Regions from separate parts of the Pseudarthrobacter defluvii genome, predicted to be linked through region 4. Evidence: riboswitches for the same ligand, from Rfam matches in the RefSeq annotation. Region 4 holds a riboswitch; each other region holds the start of a gene.

Region 1 (4,192 bases), on a different replicon from region 4:
GGAGCGACCGTGATCTGGGTCGGCGTGAACGGGCAGGCCGCGGGCCTGATCAGCCTCACCGACACCATCAAACCGGGCTCGGCTGCCGCGATCGGCAGGTTGAAGGAACTCGGACTGCGTCCGATCCTGCTGACCGGCGACAACGCCTCCGCGGCGCTGGCCGTTGCCGCGAAGGTGGGCATCCCGGCCGCGGATGTGCTGGCAGGGGTCCTGCCCGAAGGCAAGGTCGAGGCCGTGCGCCGGCTGCAGAAATCCGGCGCGACCGTGGCGATGGCAGGGGATGGCGTTAATGACGCCGCGGCCCTGGCCCAGGCTGACCTGGGCATCGCCATGGGCAGCGGGACCGACGTGGCCATCGCCGCCGCAGACCTGACGGTCATGGGAAGCGATCTGGGGCAGGTCGCGGAAGCCATCGGGCTGTCCCGAAAGACGTTGGCCACGATCAAGACGAACCTGTTCTGGGCGTTCTTCTACAACGCCGTGGGCATCCCGGTCGCCGCGCTGGGCCTGCTGAACCCGATGATCGCCGGCGCCGCGATGGCCGCCAGCTCGGTCCTGGTGGTGACCAACTCGCTGCGGTTGCGCCGCTTCGGACGGACGCAATGAGGTGAAACGCCGCCCACCTGCGGCAGACATGCTGAAGGCCGGTGATGCACAGCCCCCAAGGCAGCACATCACCGGCCTTCAGTAGTTTATTTACCCGCGCGGACGAACGTGACGGCGCCCTTGGAGGCCATCCAGGTCAGCGGGCGGTCTGAGTTTCCGCAACCAGGAACAGCTGACGGATCATAGCCGGAATCCTCGTGTCTCGTTAAATGTAGGCCGAGGGATTGACGGTGGCACCGTTGACTACGACTTCGAAATGAAGATGGCAACCAGTTGACGCCCCGGTCGTACCAACGCCCGCAATCTCTTGGCCCTGCGTTACTGGTTGCCCGATAGAAACACCGATGCTGGCCAAGTGGTTGTATGTGGTCTTCATCCCGTTGCCATGATCCACAACGATCCGGTTGCCACCGCCATATGGGCTCCAGCCCGCCTCGACGACTTTCCCTGAGCCCGCAGCGAACACCGGAGTCGAGCATGCTCCTGTCAGGTCGACGCCAGTGTGCAGTTCGCCGGCAGCTCCGGTGATGGGGCTGACACGGAATCCGTAGGGGGAGCTCACATTCATGGCGGCCAGTGGTGCCCTCAGGCCGCTGGACTGCTCAGTGGGGGCCACCGCATCCGGTGCCACTGGGGTCGATCCTGAAACCGTTCCGGCAGCCTCCACGGGCGACGCCGGTTTAGGAGCCGGCTGGGAGGTCACTGCGGGGCTGTCAAAGGTCAGGATGGCGGTCGGCACTGCGGTAACGGCAGCCTCAACGGCAGGAACTGTGGACGCGGCGGTCCGGTCCGGGGCTCCGGCGCGGCCACCCGGGTCGGCCTGCGCAGCCGAAAGGGCCGTCAGGGCGATCATTCCCGTGACGGCAGCTGTAACGCCCCACTGTTGGCTCCGCAGCAGAATGGCAGCGTCACGCATAAGGGGGCGGCGTGGCCTGGGAGCAGGAAGGGCACGGCGACGGCCGTGTTTGGGCTGGGCAGACAAGATAGTGGTCCTCTCGGCGCCGGCGAAGTTAGCTGTCGGATTCGGACGAGTGGACTGTCCGGCTGCTGGAGGACGCGCGGCAGCGCAGCCGCCAAGTAGCTTCGCCCCAAGGCGCGCTCCGCGCGCGCCGTAAGTGGATCCTCCGCCCCCGCCTTGAGAAATTCATAGTTGTAGGCCGCCGGCGGGGTTTGGCGTAGCGGGCAACACATACCCGCCAGGGGTATGCCTCCCTAGAGTAGCGAACCGTTCGCATAAGTTACAAATCCGTTATTCACTCCACTCGCGGCTGCCTGACCCAAGCAGCGCGCATTGCCCGCACGGTGGCGGGCGGACATCGTGATCGGGCGATCCGGTGGTTACGGGCACTGACCCGGCCGGATCGCGCAACCGATTGGCTGCCCCGCCGTACGCTGGCGCGCATAGAGACCAACCTGTTTTGGGCGTTCTTCTCTAACGCCGTCGGCATCCCGGTCGCCGCGCTGGGCCTGCGCAACCCGATGATCGCCGGCGCTGCGATGGCCGCCAGCTCGGTCCTGGTGGCTACCAACCATGTGCGGTCGCGCCGCTTTGGACCGCCGTTACGGGATGAATCTGCGTCCAACCGGGGCAGAAGTGCTGAAGGGCCGGTGATGCACAGCCCCCAAGGCAGTGCATCACCGGCCCTTCAGTGGCTTACTTACCGGCGCGGACGAACGTGACGCTGCCCTTGGAGGTCATCCAGGTCAGCGGGTGCACTGCGGTTTCGTTCTTCCCGTTCAGGCCCGAGCTGAGGACCTGGCCGTTGCCGACGTAGATTCCTACGTGGCCGGGCTGCATGACCATGTCGCCGGGCTGCGGGTCGGTGACCACGGTGCCGTAGTTCATGAACTGCATGGGACCCAGGTCCCCGACACGGATACCGGCAGCGTTGAGGGCGTTTTCGACCAGTCGGGTGCAGTCCTGGATCATGCCGATCTGGGCGTAGGCGGAGGAAACCATGATGGCGTTGATACCGCCGGCCACGGGCGCGGCTACAGGAGCGGCAGCAGCAGGGGCAACCGTCACCCGCGCCTTCACGGGCGCAGCCGCTGCAGCCACCGCGGGTGCGGCGGACGCCTTGGGCGCCTCGACGGCGGCTGGCTTGGGTGCTTCCACCACCGGCGCCGGGGTGGTCTCCACCGCGGGGCGCTCGAAGGAAATCCGGACCGTTGCGTCCGCACTGAGCGGGGCCTGGACCTGGCTGGCGACTTCCAGTGCCTGAGCCGGCTCCGCCTCACGCTGGGCCGGGGCATCGGCTGCCTGGGCGGCAATGCCACTGGTCAGGACAAGGCCGGACGCCGCGGCGATAACGGCCGCCTGCCGGCCGGCGGCACCGGCGTTTCCGGCGACCGATTTGGACAACACCGCAAGGGCGCTGGTCTGGACAGGGACCGCGCGGTGGCGGCCGTGAGCTTTGCGCATGGGCATGAAAGGGCCTCTCCCACTGCCTGCGAGGTTAGCTGTCGGATTCGGATGGGAGACACCCGGCCGGACCGGCGCCAAAAGCACCAGGCACGGCTTCACCCCAAGACCTGCCCGCAGCAGGCCACTGTTGGTTTCCCCGTCTCTGCCGGACGAAAGTTGCGAACGGATCCCGGGCAGCGGCAGAGTTAGGCAAGTCCGCTCGGGAGTGCCGCATTCGGAGAAACCGGCACGGCTTCGACCGTACTTCACGCAGGCCTCATTTGTCACATTTGAATAACATGAGATGCATATCACAGGACATCTCCTTTCTTCCCGATACCCCCACCCGGTATAGTTTCTGTTGTTGTCAGTGAAGTGGTATGTCCCGGCCGGCCCCTGCGCCCGGCTTTCACAGCCGTTCAATCCCAGCGCCCATTAGTCCTTCGTCAAGGAATGGAAACTGACATGTGTGGAACCGAAAACCGTACCCAGCTGCCGCTTGCTTCCTCCGCGTCCGGGTGCAGCTGCTGCTCGACTGAAGCCGCCCCTGCCCCCACCGCAGCCGCCGGTGCCACTACCGTTGAATTCGCTGTGGACGGCTTGACCTGCGGGCACTGCGTTCAGACGGTCGAGAAGGCCGTCTCTGCCGTTGATGGGGTGGAGTCTGCCTCCGTTGATCTCGTCCCTGGCGGCCGTTCCCGTCTGTGGGTGCAAGGTACGGTTGACGCGGCAGCGACGCGGGAGGCTGTGACTGCCGCCGGGTATACCTTCGTCGGAATCTAATGTCTGCACGTCCCCGGAGCCTCTCCTCGCGCGGGGCATTGTGCTTTCCGGGGAGGAGGGCCGTTCCACAATGACAGCACCCGCAGGTGCCCCCGGGCGGCTTGTGCCGGAAAGCCACCATCCCGACGCCGACGCCGGTAGACGGACATGCAGGCCCGCGCGTTTGAACTAGAAGGAGCGGGCCGGCAGGCACATTCTGCAGGTTTACCCTTGTAGTGAGAACTCTACGGAAAGGAGGAAGAGTCGTGACTCCAGCGCATCGTCGCCTTCTCACGGCCCTCCTCCTGCGGGGAGGGTTCCTGACCGCGGCCCTGGCCATCATTGCCGGCATCTTTGGCATGCACGTCATGAGCGGCGCCCACGACATGCCCCCGGGTTCCTCCATGTCAATGGCAGGCC
Region 2 (4,192 bases), on a different replicon from region 4:
GACTCGCGCGTCCACCAGGTCCGTGCAGGTCAGCCACTGCGTCAATGCACGTGGCTGGTGCTGGAACATATTGGCGAACCACTCGACAGGGCCCCGGAAGTTTCGTTAGGGTGTGGGCTTGCCGGCTTGCGGCTCACCGGCGGTGGCAAGGTTCGTATCCGCTGCGTCCGGACTGTCCTGCCCTGGCAGACGGACCTGCGCCTGGTAGCGAACCCGGCGGATCCGCCGGGTCATGGACACCATGAGCATCACGACGGCTATGACCATAAACGCGGTCATCAGAAACCCGAGAAATCCCGGTGATACCTGATCGGGACTCAAACCGGGCCTCAGCCCGTCAGTTCCGGGACCGGGAGTAGGCATCGTGCTTAGGGCCTGCAGGCCAGCCGCGACGAAAGCGTTCTGCACTGGGTCATCCTTTTCTTGAAGAATTTCGAAGGCGTTTCTGGACCTGATGTCCGCGGATGACAACCCCTGCAGCGTGAAGCAGCAGTCCCGCGCCTATGACAGCCAGCGATGCAAACGACAGGGCCTCATTTTTGGCGGTCTGGCCAAAAATGTTAATCGCGATTCCCAGCGCAATCAGGGCCATGGCACTGAAAACAACCGCTTTGTACGATGCAGGTGCGGTGGCCCAAAACTCGTTTAGCACCCATCCAGCATATGCGGAAAAGCCATGCCCACCTTTTCACGTGCCGCCACGCAGGGGGTTGGCGCCCGCAGTACGTCTTGCCGTTCTCGCCGGAACTCCTCTGGAGGGTTCAACAGCCACGGGGCCTGTCCGTGGAAACGGGCGAGCCTTCGGCTGTACGGTTGCACCTCAGCACAACAGGCTTCGGCGGGACCTTCCGGCGTCTCCGGTCCCTTGGTGTGAGGGTGCAGAGGTTTTGAGGCGCCGGACCGGAGTAAGAGGCAGGGTACTCGACCCTCGACAGAGGGTCCAGTGTGCGAGGGCATGCTGAAGGCCGGTGATTCATTGCCCCCAAGGCATTGAATCACCGGCCTTCAGTGGTTTTATTTGCCTGCGCGCACGAAGGTCACGGCGCCTTTGGAGGTCATCCAGGTCAGGGGGTGGACCGCTGTTTCGTTCTTGCCGTTCAGGCCGGAGCTGAGGACTTGGCCGTTGCCGACGTAGATTCCTACGTGGCCGGGCTGCATGACCATGTCGCCGGGCTGGGGGTCGGTGACGACGGTGCCGTAGTTCATGAACTGCATCGGGCCGAGGTCGCCGACGGGGATGCCGGCAGCGTTGAGGGCGTTTTCGACCAGCCGTGTGCAGTCCTGGATCATACCGATCTGGGCGTAGGCGGAGGACAGCATGATGGCGTTGATCCCGCCCGCGGCCGGCGCGGGCGCCGGCGCGGCAGGGGTGACGGTGACCTGGGCCTTGGCGGGCGCAGCGGCTGGCTTCACAGTGGCAGCGCCCACGGGGACCGTGGCTTTGGGCGCTTCGGCGGCGACTGGCTTGGGTGCTTCCACGACGGGTGCAGGCGTGGTTTCCACTGCGGGACGCTCGAAGGTGATCTGGATCGTGGCGTCGGCGGTCAGCGGGGTCTGGGCCTGGCCTGCGACTTCGAGGGTGGATGCCGGCTCGGCGTCGCGCTGGGCCGGGGTGTCTGCTGCCTGGGCGGCGGTGATGCCACCGGTCAGGACGAGGCCGGAGGCTGCTGCGAGGACGGCTGCCTGGCGGCCTGCGGTGCCGGCGTTTGCGGCGACGGATTGGGACAGCACGGCGATGGCGCTGGTCTGGACGGAGACCGCGCGGTGGCGGCCGTGAGTTTTGCGCATGGGCATGAAAGGGCCTCTCCCACTGCCTGCGAGGTTAGCTGTCGGATTCGGATGGGAGACACCCGGCCGCGGTGGTGCACGAAAGGCACCAGGCACGGCTTCACCCCAAGGCCTGCTCGAAGCGGGCCAACTCTGGGTTCCCCGTCTCTGCCGGACGAATTTTACGAACGGATCCCTGGCAGCGGCAGAGTTAGGCAAGTCTGCTCGGGAGTGCCGTATTCGGAGAAACCGGCACGGTCAGACCCTATGTCACAAAAGCCCCATTTGTCACATTTGCGTAACGCCCTGACTGTGGTAACAACCTGCTTGGCACCCGGCAGATACGCGGGGGTATTTTCGGGGATGTCGTCAGTGACCTGGTCAGACCCCGCCGGTGCCTGCACTGCCTTCCACAGCCGTTCAATCCCAGCGCCCATCGATCCTTCATTTTCAAGGACCGGAAAAGCATGGAAGCAATGTCATCGATGTTGGTCGCTGCTAATACGGCCGTCGTGGCCAGGATGAGCAAGTCACTTCCAGCGTCAGGAGGCCCGTGTCCGGACTGCAGCTGGTTACGCCTTTTCCTGTTCGCGGGATCCCAGCAGGCTGCCCAGCACGTACAGCCCTACGCCGACGGTGACGAACACGTCGGCGAGGTTGAAGGTGGGAAACCAGCCGCTGTGCAGGTAGTCCACGACGCCGCGCCCGTCCATCCGGTCCACAAGGTTCCCGGCACCGCCGCCAACCACCATCGCCGCACCCGCCCGGGAGAGCGCCGGCATGGCGGGGGCGGTGGACACTGCGTACCAGGCCATGGCCAGGACGATGATGGCGGTCGCGGCAATGACCAGCCACGGGGCGAGGTTAGCCCCGAGGCTGAAAGCGACCCCGGTGTTGTACAGCAGTTTCAGGTTCACCAGGCCCAGATCGACCGTGGCACCGTTGGAGAGCAGTTCCTCGGCCAAGGCCTTGATAACCAGGTCGGCCACCCCGAGCACGGCGGCCGAGACGAGCAGGCCAATTTTTACCCGCCATGCTTTGGCGCCAATTGGTGGTGTCCTTGCCGGATCTGCCGGATCTGCCGGTGACGGGACGCTCACGCGGCAGGTTCCAGTGCCGGCGCGGGTTTGGCCGCCCGGAGTGCTGTCTTGCGGCTGATCCGGCCGGCGCGGACGCCGTTGCCGATCACCACGATTTCGGCGAGTTCGTGGATCAGGACGACCGCAGCCAGTCCCAGGGCGCCGACCAGTGCCAGCGGGATCAGGATTGCGATCAGCAGCAGGGACAGGCCCACGTTCTGCAGCATGATGGACCGGGTCCGGCGGGCGTGGTCCAGGACCTGGGGCAGGTGGTTCAGGTCCTCGCCCATCAGGGCGATGTCGGCGGTTTCAATGGCGACGTCGGTGCCCATGGCGCCCATGGCAATACCGGTGTCGGCGGTGGCCAGGGCCGGGGCGTCGTTGACGCCGTCACCGACCATGGCGGTGGGCTGGCGGGACTTCAGGGTCCGGATGATCTCGGCCTTGTCTTCCGGGCGGAGGTCGGCGTGGACTTCGGTGATGCCTGCGTCCTTGCCCAGGGCCGCGGCGGTGATCGCGTTATCACCGGTGAGCATGGCCGTGGTGTACCCGGAGGCGGTCAGCCGGGCGATGACGTCCCGGGCTTCGGGGCGCAGTTCGTCACGGACTGCCACGGCACCAATGACTTCGCCGGCGGATTCGATCAGGACGGCGGTGGCGCCTGCCGTTTGCATCCGCTCGACATCCCCGGCAAGGGCGCCGGCGTTGATCCAGCCGGGGCGGCCCAGCCGGACGGTCTTGCCTTCGAAGCGGCCTTCCAGGCCGGCGCCGGGGACGGTGTCCACGTCGGTCACGTCGGCCCTGGCCGGGGATGCGGCGAGGATGGCTCGGGCCAGGGGGTGTTCGATGCGGGCCTCCAGCCCGGCTGCGAGGGCAAGAACGTCTTCGCGGGTAGTGGTCCCGGCGGCGGCGACATCGATGACTTCGGGCTTGTTCCGGGTCAGGGTGCCGGTCTTGTCCAGGGCGATGGTGCGGATCTTGCCGAGGGTTTCCAGTGCGCCGCCGCCCTTGATCAGCACGCCGATGCGGCTGGCGGCGCCGACGGAGGCGACAACGGTGACCGGGACGGAGATCGCCAAAGCGCACGGCGATGCGGCCACGAGGACGACCAGGGCGCGTTCGAACCACAGCAGCGGCTCTCCGACGATGAAGCCGAAGGCGATGATCAGGGCCGCGGCGATCAGGATGCCGGGGACGAGCTTGCTGGCGATGTTGTCCGCCAGGCGCTGCCCGGGTCCCTTGCGGGACTGTTCGGCCTCGACGATGTGCACGATGCGGGCCAGGGAGTTGTTCTCCGCGGTGCTGGTGACTTCGACTTCCAGCGGCCCGGTGCCGTTGATGGACCC
Region 3 (4,192 bases), 1.6 Mb from region 4:
TGCGGGCCCGGCGCCCACGTTCGACCGTCCCGTGGTGCGCGATGTCGTCCTGGAATCCGTGCACGACGGCGGCGACGCCGGCAAGGAGGGCGCGTCCGGAAGCCGAGGCAAGGACACCGCCGGGTGATAGTTTTGGGGGATGCGCACTCTCGTTGTTGACCACCCCCTGGTCGCCCACAAGCTCACCGTCCTGCGGGACAAGAACACGCCGTCGCCGGTTTTCCGCCAGCTGACGGAAGAGCTGGTGACTTTGCTGGCGTATGAAGCCACGCGGGAGGTCCGCACCGAGCCCGTGACCATCGAGACTCCCGTCAGCACCACTATTGGCACCGCATTCACCAAGCCCACGCCGCTGGTGGTTCCCATCCTGCGTGCCGGCCTGGGAATGCTGGAGGGCATGACCAAGCTGGTGCCCACCGCCGAGGTGGGCTTCCTGGGCATGGCCCGGGACGAGGAAACGCTGGACATCATCACCTACGCCGAGCGCCTCCCGGAGGACCTGACAGGCCGCCAGGTCTTCGTGCTGGACCCCATGCTCGCCACCGGCGGCACGCTGCGCGAGGCCATCAAGTTCCTGTTCAAGCGGGGCGCGTCGGACGTCACCTGCATCTGCCTGCTGGCGGCCCCGGAGGGCCTTGCCAAGCTGGAGGAGGAACTGGGCGACGCAAACGTGCACATCGTCCTGGCCTCCATCGACGAGAAGCTCAACGAGAAGTCCTACATCGTTCCCGGCCTGGGCGACGCCGGCGACCGGCTCTACGGCATCGCAGGGTAGTTTTCACCCTTTCTGGATGCTGGTCCCGCCGCTAGCCTGTGCGGATGGACTGGAAACTGGAACTTGTCTTTGTCCCTGTATCCGACGTTGACCGCGCCAAGGACTTCTACGTCAACAAGGTGGGCTTCAACGCGGACTACGACGAGCGGCCGTCGGACGACATCCGTTTTGTACAGCTGACCCCGCCCGGCTCTGCCTGCTCCATCTGCATGGGCGAGGGGCTTTTGGACGCCCCTCCCGGCACGGGGACCACTCTCCAAATGGTGGTCGACGATATCCAAAAAGCGCACGACCAGCTGAAGAACAACGGTGTGGACGTCAGTGATGTCGAGGTGCTCCCATGGGGCCACTTCGTCTACTTTGCGGATCCGGACGGCAACAAGTGGGCCGTCCAGTACATACCGTGGCGGAACGCTGGGCAGGACAGCAGCGCGCAGGACGCTGGGCAAGGCAACAGTTAAAAGCAAACCGCGGGCCGCATCGTGATGATGCGGCCCGCGGTTTGTGCTGGAATTTCGCAGCTTTGCCCCGTCGCCAAGGCGTACGACGGCGGATGGCCGGCGACACGCCGTCGAACGCCCCCAAAGGTGGGGAGATTCAGCGGAAGAGTTCCCTTTGAGCCCCCGGCGCCAGGGGAGTGGTGCCTAGTACCAGTTGTGGGCGAGGTGGAAGTTCAGTGCGCCGCAGGGGGACTGGTAGCTCTTCTTGATGTAATCGAGGCCCCAGTTGATCTGGGTGCGGTAGTTGGTCAGGTAATCCGCGCCGGAGCTGGCCATCTTCTCCGCGGGCAGGGACTGGACGATGCCGTATGCCCCGCTGCTGGGATTGGTGGCCGTGGTGGTCCAGTCCGACTCCTTGGTCCACAGTGTCTGCAGGCACTGCATCTGGTCAGGTCCCCAGCCAAAGGTTGCCAACTGGCCGGCGGCGTAGGCCTGGGCGCCGGCGGGATCATTAACCGCGACGGCGGGTGCCGGCTCAGGTGCAGGAGCAGGCTCGGGTGCCGGAGCCGGTGCAGGGGCTGGTGCAGGAGCCGGGGCTTCTGCTGCGGGGGCTGCCGGTGCCGGCGCGGGGGCTGGTTCCGCTGCCTGCGGCGCAACGCTTATTGCCGCCGGAACGGACGCTGCCGGGTTGGAACGGATTTCGCTCTTCTCGATGCTCATTTGGGCGTCGGCCGCTGCCGTGGAAGAGTTTGAATCGGTGGATGACACCGGAGTCATGTTGCTGGTCGCCTGACCTGCCGCGCCTACCCCCACCAGCACCGCGCAGGATGCTGCGAGGATCCCGGCTCGCGTACCGAAGCTGGTCTTCTTTGCGGGCTTTGTAGCTGCTTGCTGCTCTGCCCGGTGTTTAGCCTTGGCATGCAGGCATGGTTCTGCCGTGTTTTTGGACATGATTGATCGCCTCTCACACCTGCGGAGTTAGCTGTCGGGTTCGGATGAGGGCATCCGGCCGCACGGAAAAATCACGTACTGGCTTAACCCCAAGGGCGTACATTGCCCGGGACGGTGGGTCCCCCGCCTCTGCCGTTGCTCAATCGGGATCCGGGGAAGCGGCAGAGCTTGGCGTCAACCCGGGATATGCGGCCCGAACGGGAGCCGCACCCAATCGACGGTACAGGAAAAGCATTCCAATGTCACATTTGGGTAACGGATGTCACGATCTTTGGCGCGCCGCTTTGCGGTCTGCGTCCGGTTGAGTCGTTACTTTCGGTACACCATGCCGTGTTGTTACCTTGCCAAGATGTAGAGGGTAGTGCCGCCGATGCTTTGCGGAGTGAAGTTTTCCGAAACCCACTGCGCGATCCGGGCCGAGGCATCCGAACCGGAGGCGGATCGCATGGTTCCGCCGCTGATGAAGTAGTGGATCCTTCCCTGCCTCACGAGGTCCTGGAATTGGGCCAGGGTGGGGGAGGGGTCGGTGCCGTTGAAGCCGCCCACCGCCATCACGGGCAGTTCCGTTGCCAATTGGTACCCGGCGGCATTGTTGGAGCCCACCACCGCTGCTGCCCAGGTGTAACCGGATGCGCCGTCTTTGAGCGCGGCCACGAGATCCGCTGATGGGGTGGGTGCGCCGAGGAGCCCGCCCATGCCGCCCGCAAATCCAGCACCGCCTTGGGTTGTCCCGCCGGTCCCGCCGCGGTTGGCCTGCTGCTGGAAGCCTTGTCCCGTGGAGTTCTGCCCGGCGAAGCCTTGTCCTGTAACTCGGCCGGAGTTGTTCCGGCCGGCCGCACTGAAGCCTCCCGGCCCGCGTCCGCCGGCGCCAAAGCCGGAGGCTGGCCCTGCACTCACGATTGCCCCGCTGTGTGCCGTCGCCGCGGTGGTGATGGAGTAGGCCAGCGGCCCGGCGAGCGACGCGGCAATGGCGAGGGCCGCCGTCGTCCGCTGCATGGAACGCAGGCGCAGGAACCTGTTGAGCCCGAGTCCTGCCGCGGCGGCCACACCTCCGGCGAGCACCAGCCAGCGCAGCCATGGGCCGTAAGCGGACGTGGTTCCCAGCAGATGGAAGGCCATAAGAGCTGCCGTGGCCACCGCTGCGGCCAGGAAGATGCCGGCAGCGGCCTGCCGGCGGTGCTGCCACAGCAGAACGGAGCCCAAGCCGGCCAGCGCGGCGATACCCGGCGCCAGTGCAACCGCGTAGTACGGGTGGATGATGCCGGCCATGAAGCTGAAGACGAGGCCCGTCACCAGGACCCACGAGCCCCAGACGATGACGGAAGCGCGGACGGCATCGGTGCGTGGCGCCCGTCGCCCAACCCACACCAGTCCCACCGCAAGGATGAGGGCGGACGGCAGCAGCCATGCAATTTGGCCGCCAAACTCGCTGTTGAACATCCTGAGTAGGCCGGGAACACCCCAGCCGTTGCCGCCGCCCACGCTGCCCGTTTCGTCGCCCGTCAACCGGCCCAACCCGTTGTAACCCAGGGTCAGCTCCAGGATGGAGTTGTTTTGCGACCCGCCAATGTAAGGCCGCATGTCCGCCGGAGTCAGCTCCACGGCCAGCAGCCACCATCCGGCGGAAATTACCATCGCTGCCGCTGCCGCTGCCAGCCGGAGCAGCCGCCGCCGCATCCTGCCCGGCCCCGCAACCATGTAGGCCAGGGCGAACCCGGGAAGCACCAGCAGGACCTGCAGTTGCTTGGCCAGGAACCCGAAGCCCAGGAACGCCCCGGCCAGCAGGAGCCAGCGCAGCCGGTCCTCCTGGACTGCACGCAGGACCGCGTATCCGGCGGCCGTCATGAGCAGCACCAGCAGGGCGTCCGGGTTGTTGAACCGGAACATCAGTGTGGCCACCGGGGTGAGGGCCAGGACTGCCGCCGCCAGCAGGCCTGCGCGGTGCGCGAGCCGGACGTCACCGGTGGCCGGTGCTGCGGCCCGCCGCACTGCCACGTAGAGCAGCCAGGCAGCGCCAACCCCCATC
Region 4 (4,192 bases):
GTCAGCGGCCGCTACGCCTACGCCAACCAGCCGGTTTTGGCCGAATGGAACCTTGCCCGGCTCGCCGAGGCGATGCTGCCGCTCATCGACGAAGACCAGGAGAAGGCGGTTGGCCCGGCGGTGGAGGTGCTTGGCGGCTTCCGGGGGCAATACAGCAGGGCGTGGACCAGCGGGATGAATGCCAAGCTCGGCCTTGGCAGCGGCGGGGGCAGTGACGGGGAAACCACGTCCGCGCTGGTGGACGGCGCCATTGACATCCTGAAAGACGGCCCCGTGGACTACACCCTCTTCTTCCGTAACCTTGGCAAGGCGGCCCGGGGCGACCTTCGCCCGGTCCGCGGCATGGTTCTTGATCTGGCCGCGTTCGATTCCTGGGCGGAGCGGTGGCAGGCACTTGAACCGGACGCGGAGCTGATGGACAGCGTCAACCCGGCGTACATCCCCAGGAACCACCTTGTGGAGGAGGCGCTGGCCGCTGCCACGGGCGGAACCCTGGCACCCTTGCAGCAGCTGCTGGAGGCAGTCAGCGATCCCTTCACCGAGCGGTCCGGGCTGGAACGCTACGCGGAAGGCGCCCCTGAAGATTTCGGCAGCTACATGACCTTCTGCGGGACCTGACAGCTGCGGATGCGGAGGGCAGATGCGACAGGAGGGCGGCAGCCGGTGTACCGGCTGCCGCCCTCCTGTTTCAATGCCTGCGCGGATGCGCGCCTTCGGTTGCGCGAAGACTAGGCGACGCGGACTGCTGAGTAGCCGCCCAGCCAGCTGATGGAGTGCACCTGGGTGTCGTAGCCGTTCACGCCGCCGCTGACAACCTGGCCGTTACCGGCGTAAACGCCCACGTGGCCGGAGGTTATGATCAGGTCGCCGGGAGCAGGAGCGCTGACCACGGTGCCGTACTGGAAGAACTGGGTGGGGGCAAGATCGCCAACGGACTTGCCCACCGAGCGCAGCGCCTTCTCAACCATGGCAGTACAGTCCTGCTGCACGCCCAGCTGGCTGTAGGCGTTCGCCAGGATGGCAGCGCCGGTGCCCGTGCCGCTGGGGGCTGATACGGGGGTGGCCGAGGCGTAGGACATGTTCATGCCGGTGTTGGCCGGAGCGGCGGCTGCAGTCTGCACGGGCGCTGCTGCCGGAGCCGGAGCCGGTGCGGCGGTGTAACCGGCGCCGGGGATCTGGATCTGGTCGCCCGGGTAGATAACCGAGGACAGGCCCAGGCCGTTGGCGGCCAGGACATCGTTCAGGCTAACGCCGTAAGCAGATGCGATGGCACCGAGGGTATCGCCGGAAACTACGGTGTGGACGCTTCCTGCTGCCGCTGCCGCAACGGGGGCGGCAGGTGCGGAGTAGGCCTGCACGTTGGTCTTTTCAGTGGTGTCCGGGCCGGTGACACCGGCGTGGGCCGGGGCGCCGACGCCGAAGGCAATGCCGGACGCTGCAGCAACTGCCAGCGCGGGGCGGCCCAGCGAGCGGGCCTGGGACTTGGCTGTCACGGCGAGGCCCTCGAGAACAATCGAGCGGGCCGGAGTTGCGCGGTGACGGGCAGGGGTGGAATTTTTTGACACGGTTGATCGCCTCTCCCATGCCTGCGGGGTGAGCTGTCGGGTTCGGGCTGGAGATACCCGGCCGGAAGCATCCCCGTAACGGACGGAGGCGCTATCGACTTAACCCCAAGGCCACAAGTGGCCGCGGAAACTTGGTTCCCCCGTCCCTGCCAGCTGGAGCGGTTGTATCCCATGATCAGCGGCAGGGCTCGGCATACTGATGGGAATGTCCCGACTGAGAGGGACACCTGAAGACCATAACCCACATGCGGCGGCATTGTCACATTTGGATAACATACGAGGTCCCGCTCTCGAATTCCGCAAACGTTTGGATGTTACCTCCGTCCCGGGTTTAAGCTCGGCTAATAGCCATGGCGTGCAGCCCGGTAACGGTGCGGACACGGGCGCGAGGGGGATGCTGCTGGCCCCACGGCACGGGCCGTTTCCATGCCGACGGTTCCCGGTCGGACCGCTAGGCTGATTACATGCCAGATTTCGACCGGTTCCGCGTGCTGCTCGAAGAGGAGCGGGCGCGGCGGCTGGAGCTGCTGCCGGCGCTGCGGGCCGACATAGACGCGGCGAATTCGGCCCGGCAGGACTCCAACGTCGATGACGAGCACGATCCCGAAGGGGCCACGATCGCCTTCGAGCTCTCACAGGCTTCGGCGCTCCTGAAGCAGAGCTCGGCCGGCCTGGACCAGATTGACGCGGCGTTGGCCCGCCTGGCCGCGGGGACCTACGGCGCCTGCGCAGTATGCGGTGAACCCATTGCGGAAGGCAGGCTGGAAGCGCGGCCGTGGACGCCGTTTTGTCTCCGGCACGCCTCGTCCGGCCGGGGACGATGACCGGCCCTACGGAGGTGGTGTCCGCCGCGGTGGAGTTCGTTGACCGGACCCTCCAGAACGAAGGCGCCTGGTATCGGGCGGACGACGTCGGGAACCGGCTGGGCTGGGCGCTGGACTCTTATGGCTCTTCCATCGGAGCGGTGCGCGGCACGGTGCGCGACACGCTGCGTAAATTCAAGGACCTGGACCATGACGCCACGGTGATGCTTGCTTCCGCCCTGTGGGGACAGCCCAGGCCCGGCTCCCGCCCGGTGTTTGAGCGCCGGTTGGCGGCGGTGGTGCTGTTGCAGTCAAGGGTGCGGCTGCTTCGGCACTCGGACCTGACCCGGCTCGAAGGCTTCCTGCGTTCCGCCCAGGCCGCTGACCTGACCCAACCTCTCCTTGCCGACGTCCTGGTGCCGCTGCTGTCCGGCCTCGGGGAGCGCGAGCGCCACCGGGCCGGTGTGGTCCTGGCCCGGTGGCGGGACGACCCCGACCCGCAGCTTCAGGAGGCGGCAGCCGCCCTCGACAACGATTTGACCCTTTGACCTTAAACCGGGAGATCCACATGAACGAGCACTTTGACCTTGACCGTTTTGTTGCCGCGCAAGACAGCGGCGGTACCTATGACCAGGCGCTGGGGGAGCTGCAGGTCGGGAGGAAATCCGGGCACTGGATGTGGTTCGTCTTCCCGCAGATTTCCGGTTTGGGGCAGAGCGCAACGTCCCGCAAATACGCCATCTCCTCACTGGCTGAGGCCCGCGCCTACCTGGACCACGACGTGCTGGGCCCGCGGCTCCTGGAATGCGCCCTGGCCCTGGCCAACCACGCCGACCAGCCCGCCGAAGACATATTCGGCGGCATCGATGCCAGGAAGCTGCGATCGTCCATGACACTGTTTCTCCGGGCGGCACCCGGAGAAACAGTGTTCAAGACTGTCCTGGCCCAGTTCTTCGATGGCGAGCCGGACCCGGCCACCGACGAAATCCTGGCCGGCCAGGCCGCTGACTGACCTCAGGTTGACGGGTCAGCCGGGCCGGGGGTTCCTGCTAGGGCGTGGGGCTGCCGCCGTTGACGTTCAGCGTCTCGCCCACCACGTAGCTGGACTCGGGTGAGGCCAGGAAGACATAGGCGGGTGCCAGCTCCGCAGGCTGTCCTGCCCGGCCCAGGGGAGTGGACTGTCCGAATTCCGGCAGCTGCTCCTTGGGCTGGCCGCTGCTGACTTGCAGGGGGGTCCAGATGGGTCCCGGGGCCACGGCGTTCACCCTGATTCCCTTGGGGGCCAGCTGCTGCGCCAGCCCCTTGGTGAAGTTGTTGATGCTGGCCTTGGTGGTGGCGTAGTCCACCAGGGTGGGGGACGGGTTGTACGCCTGGATCGAGGTGGTGTTGATGATGGTCGAGCCGGCCGGCATGTGCGGGACGGCCGCCTTGGTCACCCAGAACATGGCGTACACATTGGTCTTTAGGGTGTGGTCGAACTGCTCGTCGGTGATGTCCTGCAGGTCCTCCTGGGCCACCTGCTTCCCGGCGTTGTTGACCAGGATGTCCACCCCGCCCAGCACGGCAACCGCGGTATCCACCAGTTCCCGGCACGTCGCCGAATCTTTGAGGTCGCCCGGCACCTTGACAGCCTTACGGCCTGCGGCCTCGATGATCCCGGCGATGCGGGAGGCGTCCTCCTCTTCCTGGGGCAGGTAGGAAAGGACGACGTCGGCGCCTTCCCTGGCAAAGGCAATGGCCGTTGCGGCGCCGATGCCTGAGTCCGCGCCGGTCACGATGGCGCGGCGGCCTTCCAGCCGTCCCGTTCCGCGGTACGTTTCTTCG

Evidence for each region. Region 4 has a riboswitch for cyclic di-AMP ahead of JCQ34_RS10340 (C40 family peptidase). Riboswitches for the same ligand answer to the same signal wherever they lie in the genome.
Region 1: another riboswitch for cyclic di-AMP. It lies ahead of JCQ34_RS19920 (M23 family metallopeptidase); the one in region 4 lies ahead of JCQ34_RS10340 (C40 family peptidase).
Region 2: another riboswitch for cyclic di-AMP. It lies ahead of JCQ34_RS19640 (NlpC/P60 family protein); the one in region 4 lies ahead of JCQ34_RS10340 (C40 family peptidase).
Region 3: another riboswitch for cyclic di-AMP. It lies ahead of JCQ34_RS03180 (hypothetical protein); the one in region 4 lies ahead of JCQ34_RS10340 (C40 family peptidase).

Annotation. Positions count from the first base shown of each region.
Region 1 is NZ_CP066363.1:67,830-72,021, forward strand. Features, by position in the region: gene JCQ34_RS19915 (heavy metal translocating P-type ATPase) at 1-606, shown strand, start outside; gene JCQ34_RS19920 (M23 family metallopeptidase) at 812-1,522, opposite strand; cyclic di-AMP (ydaO/yuaA leader) riboswitch at 1,594-1,758, opposite strand; gene JCQ34_RS19925 (NlpC/P60 family protein) at 2,261-3,034, opposite strand; cyclic di-AMP (ydaO/yuaA leader) riboswitch at 3,042-3,223, opposite strand; gene JCQ34_RS19930 (heavy-metal-associated domain-containing protein) at 3,476-3,793, shown strand; gene JCQ34_RS19935 (hypothetical protein) at 4,039-4,192, shown strand, end outside.
Region 2 is NZ_CP066363.1:9,109-13,300, reverse strand. Features, by position in the region: gene JCQ34_RS19650 (hypothetical protein) at 106-279, opposite strand; gene JCQ34_RS19645 (DUF3188 domain-containing protein) at 413-652, opposite strand; gene JCQ34_RS19640 (NlpC/P60 family protein) at 1,015-1,794, opposite strand; cyclic di-AMP (ydaO/yuaA leader) riboswitch at 1,798-1,995, opposite strand; gene lspA (signal peptidase II) at 2,340-2,816, opposite strand; gene JCQ34_RS19630 (heavy metal translocating P-type ATPase) at 2,864-4,192, opposite strand, start outside.
Region 3 is NZ_CP066362.1:647,206-651,397, forward strand. Features, by position in the region: gene JCQ34_RS03165 (phosphatase PAP2 family protein) at 1-127, shown strand, start outside; gene upp (uracil phosphoribosyltransferase) at 140-775, shown strand; gene JCQ34_RS03175 (glyoxalase superfamily protein) at 820-1,236, shown strand; gene JCQ34_RS03180 (hypothetical protein) at 1,420-2,166, opposite strand; cyclic di-AMP (ydaO/yuaA leader) riboswitch at 2,172-2,332, opposite strand; gene JCQ34_RS03185 (ArnT family glycosyltransferase) at 2,503-4,192, opposite strand, start outside.
Region 4 is NZ_CP066362.1:2,241,478-2,245,669, reverse strand. Features, by position in the region: gene JCQ34_RS10345 (protein adenylyltransferase SelO) at 1-618, shown strand, start outside; gene JCQ34_RS10340 (C40 family peptidase) at 729-1,565, opposite strand; cyclic di-AMP (ydaO/yuaA leader) riboswitch at 1,569-1,739, opposite strand; gene JCQ34_RS10335 (TraR/DksA family transcriptional regulator) at 2,030-2,389, shown strand; gene JCQ34_RS10330 (DNA alkylation repair protein) at 2,386-2,916, shown strand; gene JCQ34_RS10325 (DUF1810 domain-containing protein) at 2,937-3,380, shown strand; gene JCQ34_RS10320 (glucose 1-dehydrogenase) at 3,418-4,192, opposite strand, start outside.